DNA from 2 places in the Acidovorax sp. ACV01 genome. Region 1 is predicted to be linked to the other one. Evidence: predicted binding sites of a transcription regulator. Region 1 holds the regulator's gene; the other holds the start of a gene.
The links. The regulator LexA, encoded in region 1, represses DNA repair genes until DNA is damaged. The targets are predictions, from matches to a motif close to ACTGTATNNNNATACAGT.
Positions count from the first base shown of each region.

Region 2: recA (recombinase RecA) is a predicted target of LexA. The motif match lies at 957-974, and genes of this name have one in related genera.

Region 1 covers NZ_JACUZT010000009.1:56,453-61,206, reverse strand. The annotation lists gene IB243_RS22580 (glycoside hydrolase family 19 protein) at 1-481, shown strand, start outside; gene IB243_RS22575 (hypothetical protein) at 478-1,047, shown strand; gene IB243_RS22570 (hypothetical protein) at 1,047-1,196, shown strand; gene IB243_RS22565 (hypothetical protein) at 1,225-1,500, opposite strand; gene lexA (transcriptional repressor LexA) at 2,554-3,228, opposite strand; gene IB243_RS22550 (asparaginase) at 3,342-4,268, shown strand; gene IB243_RS22545 (hypothetical protein) at 4,286-4,708, shown strand; gene IB243_RS22540 (DUF6152 family protein) at 4,732-4,754, shown strand, end outside.
Region 2 covers NZ_JACUZT010000003.1:690,360-695,113, reverse strand. The annotation lists gene IB243_RS11825 (Clp protease N-terminal domain-containing protein) at 1-372, shown strand, start outside; gene IB243_RS11820 (MarR family winged helix-turn-helix transcriptional regulator) at 380-892, opposite strand; gene recA (recombinase RecA) at 1,035-2,111, shown strand; gene recX (recombination regulator RecX) at 2,194-2,661, shown strand; gene IB243_RS11805 (chemotaxis protein CheW) at 2,701-4,754, opposite strand, start outside.

The DNA of each region.
Region 1 (4,754 bases):
GCACATCGCGCGCGCCTGCGAAACCTTTGCCATCAACACCCCGGCCCGTCTGGCCGCCTTCCTTGCGCAGATCGGCCATGAGTCCGGGCGCCTGGTGTATGTGCGGGAAATCTGGGGGCCTACCCCAGCCCAGCAGCGGTACGAGGGCAGGGCGGATCTGGGCAACACCCAGCCGGGCGACGGCAAGCGCTACATGGGGCGCGGCCTGATCCAGACCACCGGCCGCGCCAACTACCGCGCCACCCGCGACGGCCTGGCCGCCTATCTGCCCAACGTTCCTGACTTTGAGGCTGTGCCCGCGTTGCTGGAGCGCCCCGACCTGGCCGCCATGAGCGCCGCATGGTTCTGGCACAGCCGCGAGCTGAATGCCTTTGCCGATGTGGGGGATTTCATCCGCATCACCAAGCGCATCAACGGCGGCACCAACGGCCTGGCTGACCGGCAGGCGCTGTATGACGCGGCGAAGGCGGTGCTGCAATGATCGCCGGTCTCTACACCTACGCCGCCACTGCCCTGGTGGCCGCAGCCCTGGCCGCCGCCGGCACGTGGAAGGTGCAGGAATGGCGCTGGAAGTCCAAGACCACTGCAGAGCAGCTGCAGCGCGAGCATGTAGCCCGTGTGGCTGAAGAGGCTCGCCAGAGCGATGCCAAGCAGCAGCGCCAATTCAACGACACCACTGCAGGTGTGCATGCGGCCACGGTGGCCAGCCTATCAACCCAACTTGGAGACGCCCGTGAAAAGATCGCTACTTTGTCTGACCGCCAGTGCCTGGGGGCTGGCACTGTCCGCATGCTCAACGCCATCGGTGCAATGCCCGCCCATGGTGTCGGGCTACGAGCCACTTCCAGCCAACTTGCGGGTGCGCCCCCAGCCGCTGCCGGATCTGCAGATGACGACCCCGCAGCAGCCGAAGGCGCCTATGCCAGCGAGCGGGACACTGCCACAACCATCGCAATCTGCCGCTCCCGCTACGCTGAGGTAAGCAGTCAGGTCAACAAGATACTGGACATTGAAGAAAAGCGCCAGCAAGTGGCCGGGTCCCCGTGATGCAATCGGCCAGCAGCCGCAAGGCCGCCCGCCGGATCGAACAGCGCCAGCGCCGCGAGTGGCGCGAACAGCAGCGCGAGCTGCAAGACCGCGCCCAGCGCCAGGTCATCCCGCGCAGAGAAGATGGGCCGCCGCCCCGCATTGATTGATTGGCGGTGGCGGTGCCTGCCTGGGCTGTCACACCCGCGTCACCTCGCACCGCCACTCCTGCGCGTGCCAGGCGTGGCCATCGCGTTCCAGGCCAAAGAAGGTAAACACGTTCGCACACACGGCCGTCATGCGCGGCTCGAACAGCTCGCGGTTGCCGGGCAGACACCGAAGCACCGGCACCGTGCGCTCGCGCTCGCCCAGGCTGCGGTGCTCCATCATCAGATCGCCGCGCATCCTCTGCGCTGGCCCAATGGGCACGTGCAACTGGCCTTTGTCGCGGGTAATAACGATTTCGCAGAACATACTCAAGTTTCAGCGTAGTTATTGGCGTAGCTATTCGAGTGCTTGGTGGTTTTCTATTTGGGAAAATAGAAATCGAGAATCACAATGTTCATCCCGACATTGTGCCTTGGTGAAGCGGCCTGCATCACGCCGGGCGGCCTCCTTGCGCATCAAAGGTGTTGGACTTTTCGTGACGGAGTGTTGGAGCCACCTGCTAGGACGAGTGCGTATTCTTGTTCACCCATGCCCTCAAGGAGGTCGAAAACAGGTCCCTGATGCTGGCAGGGGCAACGGAGCAGCCCACATGCGGCGGGGAGTGCGGTGGCTGCTCCTCGAGCTATTTTGCCTAAAACCATTGGGGAAGGCCCCGCAATGAGAGGGCATCAATGGCTCGTTGTGAGAGATGGCGCCGCCTCAACAGGTTTGCAGCGCTGCCTCTGATGCGGCCATTCGGTCCAGCTCAGCGCACACATCCGCCATGCGGCCAGCGATCACCAGCCGGCCCGAGCCGCCCGATGCTGGGGCTCGGCGCAGGACCTTGGCCGTCCTGCTGGCAGAGCCTTCTGCCGACCACGGTGATCCACAGGGGTTGCGGGTGGTCGCAGGCGAAGACGTGAACACTCCGCCGCTGGTGGTTGCCAGTCGAGTTGGGGCCTCGGTGGGCGGTATCTGAGGATTGACCGTAAAAGGCCAATTGCCACGCAGCGGACGCTGGTGCGGGATGCCAGCGGGACGTTGGTGGGGCTTGCGGGTGCCTGCCTCACTGTGGCCGCTGCCCCGGGCCGCATCGTCGGGATGGGCATGGGCTGGGGATGAGTCTGCCGCAGACTGCATTTTGAGAGGGCTTGCGTGATGGAGCCAGCGGGTCAGTGAGCGCAGTGGGGTGGAGAGTGCAGAAAAGGTGGTCAAGGCAATTCCCATGTGAAAACTCCGAAGGTCGGGGGTTGGACATAGGCAGGATTGCAAATCGAACCGGCACCGCAGGGCTGGCGTACCTGTTTTATCGGTACACCAAACGCCCGCCACCTGCAGTGCGGCAGCTAACTAGGGAATGGATGTGATGGAGCCCTGTGGCTACATCAGCATGGTGTTGCGGATGAGTCCGACCGCGAGACCTTCGATCTCAAACGGTTCGCCAGGCTGCACCACGATGACCGGGTAATCCGGGTTTTCGGGCAGCAATTCGATGGCCGTGGCGGTGCGACGCAGGCGCTTGACCGTCACGTCGTCTCCCAGGCGGGCCACGATGATCTGGCCGTTGCGGGCTTCACGGGTGGACTGCACGGCCAGCAGGTCGCCATCCATGATGCCGGCATCGCGCATGGACATGCCGCGCACTTTGAGCAGGTAATCGGGCTTGTGATGGAAAAGGCTGTTTTCCACACTGTAGGTCTGGTCAACGTGTTCCTGCGCGAGAATGGGCGAGCCCGCCGCCACGCGTCCCACCAAAGGCAGAACCAGCTGTGAAAGCCCGGGAATGGGTAGGTTGAACTGGCTGCCACGTGCTGCATTGATGGAGCGTACCGTGTCGCTGCGCAGACGGATGCCACGTGATGTGCCGCTGACCAGTTCGATCACGCCCTTGCGTGCCAATGCCTGCAGATGCTCTTCGGCCGCATTGGCCGACTTGAACCCCAGTTCGGCCGCGATTTCTGCGCGGGTGGGAGGCGCACCAGTGCGTGCAATGGCCGTCTGGATGAGATCCAGAATCTGTTGCTGGCGGGCGGTGAGTTTCGGGTTGTCGAGCATGGTGGTTTCCGGTGGAGGCGGCTACAGTGAAGGACAACTGTTTTTTAATCCAGTAACTGTATTTTTCACCAGTTTTTCGGAGTACGCAAGTGAGTGGGCAAAAAATTGTAGTTTTGGGCACCGGGGGAACCATTGCGGGCACATCCGCGCGGGCTGGTGACAACATTGGTTACACCGCTGCACAGGTGGGCGTCGAGCAACTGCTTGCGGCCGTTCCCGGATTGCAACAGGCGGCGCAGGGCGGGCTGGTGGCGGAGCAGGTGGCCCAGATCGACAGCAAGGACATGGATGGCCAGGTGTGGCATGCGCTGGCGCTGCGCTGCGCGCACCACTTGGAAGATCCGGAGGTGCGTGGTGTAGTCATTACCCACGGAACCGACACGCTGGAGGAGACGGCTTGGTTCCTGCACGAAGTGCTGGATACCCGGGCGAAACCCGTGGTGCTGACCTGCGCCATGCGCCCAGCGACGGCGCTCACGCCCGACGGGCCGCAGAATCTTCTGGATGCCGTTGCCGTGGCGGTTACACCCGGTGCACGGGGCACGCTGGTGGTGGCCGCTGGGGAAATCCATGGGGCGCGGCAGGTTCAGAAGGTGCACCCCTACCGGGTGCATGCGTTCAACTCTGGCGAGGCTGGCCCTTTGGGCTGGGTGGAGGAGGGGATTGCCCGCCTTGTGCAGGATTGGCCGCCAGTGCTTAGTAAATCCGCATTTAATGCTATTAAAAATAGAGCATCCTCCTTTGCCTGGCCCCGCGTGGAAGTGCTCGTCAGCCACGCTGGCGCATCGGGCGCCATGGTGGACGCGTTGGTGCGCGATGGGGTCCAGGGGCTGGTAGTGGCCTGTACGGGCAATGGCACCATCCATCACGCTCTGGAGGGCGCGTTGCTGCGTGCACAGGATGTGGGTGTGCGGGTGGTGCGGTCCACACGCTGCCCCGAGGGGCAGGTGCTGCCCAAGCCGGGGGACGCATTGCCCGACTCCAGGGGACTCTCGCCCTTGAAGGCCAGGATCTCGCTGATGCTGGAACTGCTGCACTGAGAAACAAGGCCGCCCCGATGTTTTTTGCTGCCCTCAAGACCCATGCATGGGCCTACCCGGCGCTGGAGGTGGTGCACATCGTGGGCATTGCCTTGCTGCTGGGCAATCTGGTCTTGCTGGAGTTGCGGGTGTTTGGTCTCGGGGCGGCATTGCCCGTCAAGGACCTTGCGCGGCTCAGCCTGTCGCTGGCGTTGTGTGGTTTTGGACTGGTGGCTGCGTCGGGCCTCTTGATGTTTGCCACGCAGCCTGCCGAACTGCTCGCCAGCCGCGCATTCACCTTGAAGATGCTGCTGTTAATGCTTGCAGGCTGCAACGCCGCGTGGTTCCATGGGCGGGGTTCGCTGGCGCGCCTGGACGGCCTGGCCCGGGTGCAGATGCTGGGCTCCACCATGATCTGGCTGGCTGTGGTGGTCTGTGGCCGCTGGATTGCCTATCTCTGATCGACACGACAAGGGGAGAATCGATGACCCACCTGCAACGCCGCCA
Region 2 (4,754 bases), on a different contig from region 1:
GGGTCGGCCCGGCGTGCGCTGGAGAGCGTGGGGGCCGACCCCGTCGCCGTGCGGGATGCGATCGAGCAGCAGTACCGCGATGCGCTCCAGGACATGGGACTGAATGGGACCCTGCCGCAGGCGCCGGCCCTCGCGCCACCGGTTCCAGGCCTCTACCGGGCCCAGCCCTCGGGCCAGGAGGTCATGCAGACGCTCGCGCGCTCCCGCAAGGACCAGGGCGGCCCCCTTCTGGGGGCCCACGTAGTGGCAGTGGTGGCCACCATGCCGCAAGGCGTGGCGGCGCGCACACTGCGTGCCATGGGCATCGACGCAGGCCAGCTGGCGGCTGCAGCGCAGGCCCAGGTGCCATTGGCAACGGGCGCAGCCGCCTGACCCGGGTTCAGCGCATCAACGTACCGGCCCCATCGCCGCCCGCATAGGCCTCCAGTCCAATGGCCACCACGGTGGCCACGTCGTGGCCTACTTCGGTCCGGAACTCGGCTTCTGCCTGTGCCACGGCATCCCGGAACGCCTGCAGCCACGCCAGGCCTGTGGTCGTGAAACACACGCGGCGCGCACGCGCGTCCAGCGGGTCGGCCTCGCGCGTGACCAGGCCCCAGGCCTCGCACTGGTCCACCAGGTTGGCCATGGCCTGCTTGGTCATGCCCGCACGCTGGGCCAGGTCGGTCAGCCGGTCGCCCTGCAGCGCCAGGTGGCGTGTGATGTGCACATGGGCGGCACTCACCTGGTCGCGCGCGGCCAGGTTGGACAGCGCCAGCGGCACTTCCACGTTGTGCGCCATGAGCTGCAGCACGCGCGCGTCGAAACGGCGCATGGCGTGGCCGAACAGGCGGCCCAGGTGGGTCTGGCGCCAGCCGTCTTCGGCAGGGGATAGGAGGGGCAAATCAGGCATCGCTGAATTGTCAGGCAAACTGACTAAATTATCCTTGAATACCTTCCGACAGCTCGCATAAACTACTGTTCAAGCATCCAGCCTGTGATTAATCGCAGAGCAATGCAAACATCCAACCTGTTGTTTTTCAAGGAGTTTTCTCATGGACGTCGCAGTCAAAGGCACCAACCCCGCATTGCCCGTGAACACCGAAAAGGCCAAGGCACTGGCCGCCGCGCTCGCCCAGATCGAGAAGCAATTCGGCAAGGGCACGATCATGCGCCTGGGTGAAGGCGAGGTGATCGAGGACATCCAGGTGGTCTCCACCGGCTCGCTGGGCCTGGACATCGCGCTGGGCGTGGGCGGCCTGCCCCGTGGCCGGGTGGTCGAAATCTACGGCCCGGAATCCTCGGGCAAGACCACGCTCACGCTGCAGGTGATTGCCGAGATGCAAAAACAGGGCGGCACCTGCGCGTTCGTGGATGCGGAACATGCCCTGGATGTGCAATACGCCCAGAAACTCGGGGTGCAGCTGTCCGACCTGCTGATCAGCCAGCCCGATACCGGCGAGCAAGCGCTGGAGATCGTGGACAGCCTGGTGCGCTCGGGTGCTGTGGACCTGATCGTCATCGACTCGGTCGCAGCCCTCACGCCCAAGGCCGAAATTGAAGGCGAAATGGGCGACGCCCTGCCCGGCCTGCAGGCCCGCCTGATGAGCCAGGCGCTGCGCAAGCTGACCGCCACCATCAAGAAGACCAATTGCATGGTCATCTTCATCAACCAGATCCGCATGAAGATCGGCGTGATGTTCGGCTCACCTGAAACCACCACCGGCGGCAACGCGCTCAAGTTCTACGCCTCCGTGCGCCTGGACATCCGCCGCACCGGCACCATCAAGAAGGGCGACGAAGCCATCGGCAACGAAACCAAGGTCAAGGTGGTCAAGAACAAGGTGTCGCCCCCGTTCAAGACGGCCGAGTTCGACATCCTGTTCGGTGAGGGCATCAGCCGCGAGGGCGAGATCATCGACATGGGCGTGACCGCCAAGATCGTCGAGAAGTCGGGCGCCTGGTATGCCTACAACGGCGAGAAGATTGGCCAGGGCCGCGACAACGCGCGCGAGTTCCTGCGCGAGAACCCCGACCTGGCCCGTGAAATCGAGAACAAGGTGCGCGAAGGACTGGGCATTGCGCTGTTGCCCGACGCACTGCAAGCCCCTGCCGCCGCCGCGAACGAGTGAACTCCGAAACTTCAAACAAAATAGGCCTCCAGCGCTTGATTGACAAGCGCTGACAGCTATCAAATTTGAAGCGCAGAGATTCATGGGATTCACCACGCTCTCGCTCAAGGGCCGGGCCCTGCGCCTTTTGAGCCAGCGGGAACATTCCCGCAGCGAGCTGGCCACCAAGCTGGCGCCCCACGCGGAGAGCCCCGAGGAGCTGGCCGCCCTGCTGGACCTGCTGGTGGAGCAGGACTGGCTGAGCGACCAGCGCGCGGCCCAATCCCTGGTGCACCGCCGGGGCCCCCGCTTGGGTGCCGCCCGCCTGGTCCGGGAACTGCGCACCCGGGGCGTGGCCGATGAGCTGGCGCGCGAGGCCACGGCTCCGCTGCTGGCCACCGAGGTGCAGCGCGCGCGCGAGGTATGGCAGCGCAAGTTTGGCCAGGTGCCTCTGGACATGAAAGAACGCTCGCGCCAGGTCCGCTTCCTGATGGCACGTGGCTTCACCCTGTATGCCATCCAGAAAGCCATTGGGGGCGACACGGAGGACGAAGACCCTGGCGCTGCCTGACCCAGGCCGGCAGCCAACGTGTCCTCTGACCAGGCCCGGTCAGCGCTGCATTGGCAACTCTGCGGCGGTGCCGCTGGCTGATGGTGCCGCAAGCACCTCGGGCGGCAAGGGTGCCCACCGGGCATCCAGGCCATTGGGGTCCACCACATACACGATGGCCTGGCCCGAGCCCCGGTCGCTCAGGATGCCCGTGATCCACGGGGCGTGTGCGGACACGCTGCCCGGCACAGGGTGCACGCTGTCCTGCGACACCACCCCCACCAAGCGCTCCACCAACAGCACCACTGGGCGGCCCTGGCTCGTCACCACCACCGCCACGGCCCGCCGCGGGTCGGCCAACGCAGACAGGCCCGCAATGCGGCAGGCGTCATAGGCTGGTGCCATGCGGGTCCCGCCTTCGTGGGCAATCTCGAGCATGCCAGCCAACTGCGCCGGGCCAGGCACCTGCACCAGGCGCGCGGCCGACATGGCCTGCTGCACATGCACGCTGTCGATGGCCAACAACAAGGCGCCACAGGCCACCACGCCATAGCGGCGCACGTTGCCACCGGCCCCGTTCACGGATGACTGCGGCAGGGCCAGCGCACTGCTGCTGGCCACGGCGGGCTGCACGGGCATCAGCAATACGGAGTACACGGGTTCCCGGTACCCGTCGTCGCGCTTGAATTCCCTGTATCCGGTGCTGGCCGCAACACCCGCCAGATAGTCCTGCCCTTGCCAGCGCACGCGCTGCGCGGTGGCGGGCATGGCGGACGCCGTGGCCACAGAGGGAGTTTTTCCGGCGGGCCCGGGCTGCCGCCCTGCAGCACCTGTCAGCACCGCAGCCCGCGCCATATCGGCCACAAAAGGCAGCACAGGTGGCACGCAGCCCTCGGCGGCATCCGGGCCATCCTCGTCGGCGCTGGCCAGCACGCGCCCCTGCGCATCAGTGAAGAAGCCGCGCACGGCCTGTCCCTGCGGCAACGCATCGCGCAGCATGGCCTTCAGCTCGGTGGCGCAGTTGAAGGCCAGGGCAATGCCACCCACCACCGGGCCACCCGGCGCGGTGCGCAGCGCAGCGCAGTACACATAGGCGGGCAAGCCGTCGGCCAGCGCCTGGGGCAGCATGGGCGACACGGCATAAGCCTGCGCACCCTGCAAGGCCAGGGTGCGCCGCACCAGGTCGGCATCCAGCTGCAGGTCGGCGGGCAGCGTGTTGGCATCGCAAGACACGGCCACCACTCGCCCCTGGCGGTCAAACAGCGCCACGCGCCGGTACACCGTATAGAGGCTGTTGAGGTGCGCGAGGATCTGCGCCGCGCGCTGTGCTGCAGCTGCCGATTGCTCCGGCGCGCCCCGGGCCTGTATGTCTGTCAGCGCATGGGCCAGCTCTTCAGACAGGGCCCACCAGCGGCAGTCGTTGGCGCGTTCGTAGAGATTGCGGTCCATGATGCGGACCGCCAGGCCGGCATGGGCCTTCATCTCGGCGCGTCGCCCTGCCAGCAACAGCCCGCGCAGTTCCTGGATGGCACCGTCGAAGACGGCAATGGTGTCCTTGCCCGTGCGCCCGATCTGGTCAAACACGGCATGGATCGACGAACCTGCGCTCACCGCCGATTCGGCCACCTTGCCATTCCAGATCACGCGGGTCAGCCCCTCCTCGATGGCGCGGGCGCGTTCCACAATGGCGCGCAGCATGGGATCGTCCACTTCCATGCCTGCAGTCTCCACCGGTGCCTGCGCGCCACCGGCCCCAGCGCCAATGTGCTGGGCAGCGCCCGCTGCAGAGTCCGGCGTACCTTGCTCGCCCTTGAACGCCGCATCCAGGCGCACCAGCGCCACCGCCCGCCAAGGCAGGCCTTGGTAGCCCTGGTAGCCCCGGGTGGTGCGGGCCTGCGCCAGATAGTCATGGCCACGGTGCGTGCAGGGGCGGGCATCGAGTGACTGCAGAGAGCCGGTGGCCAAGAACTCGCCCACCGAAAATTCAGCCGGCTTGCTGGACGCAATGACACGGTCACTGCCATCCACAAGCAGCAGCGCCACGCGGTCCTCGGGGTCGCGCAGGTCGGCAAAGATCGACTCCAGCTCGGAATGGAGCCCGAAGCGCAGCACCA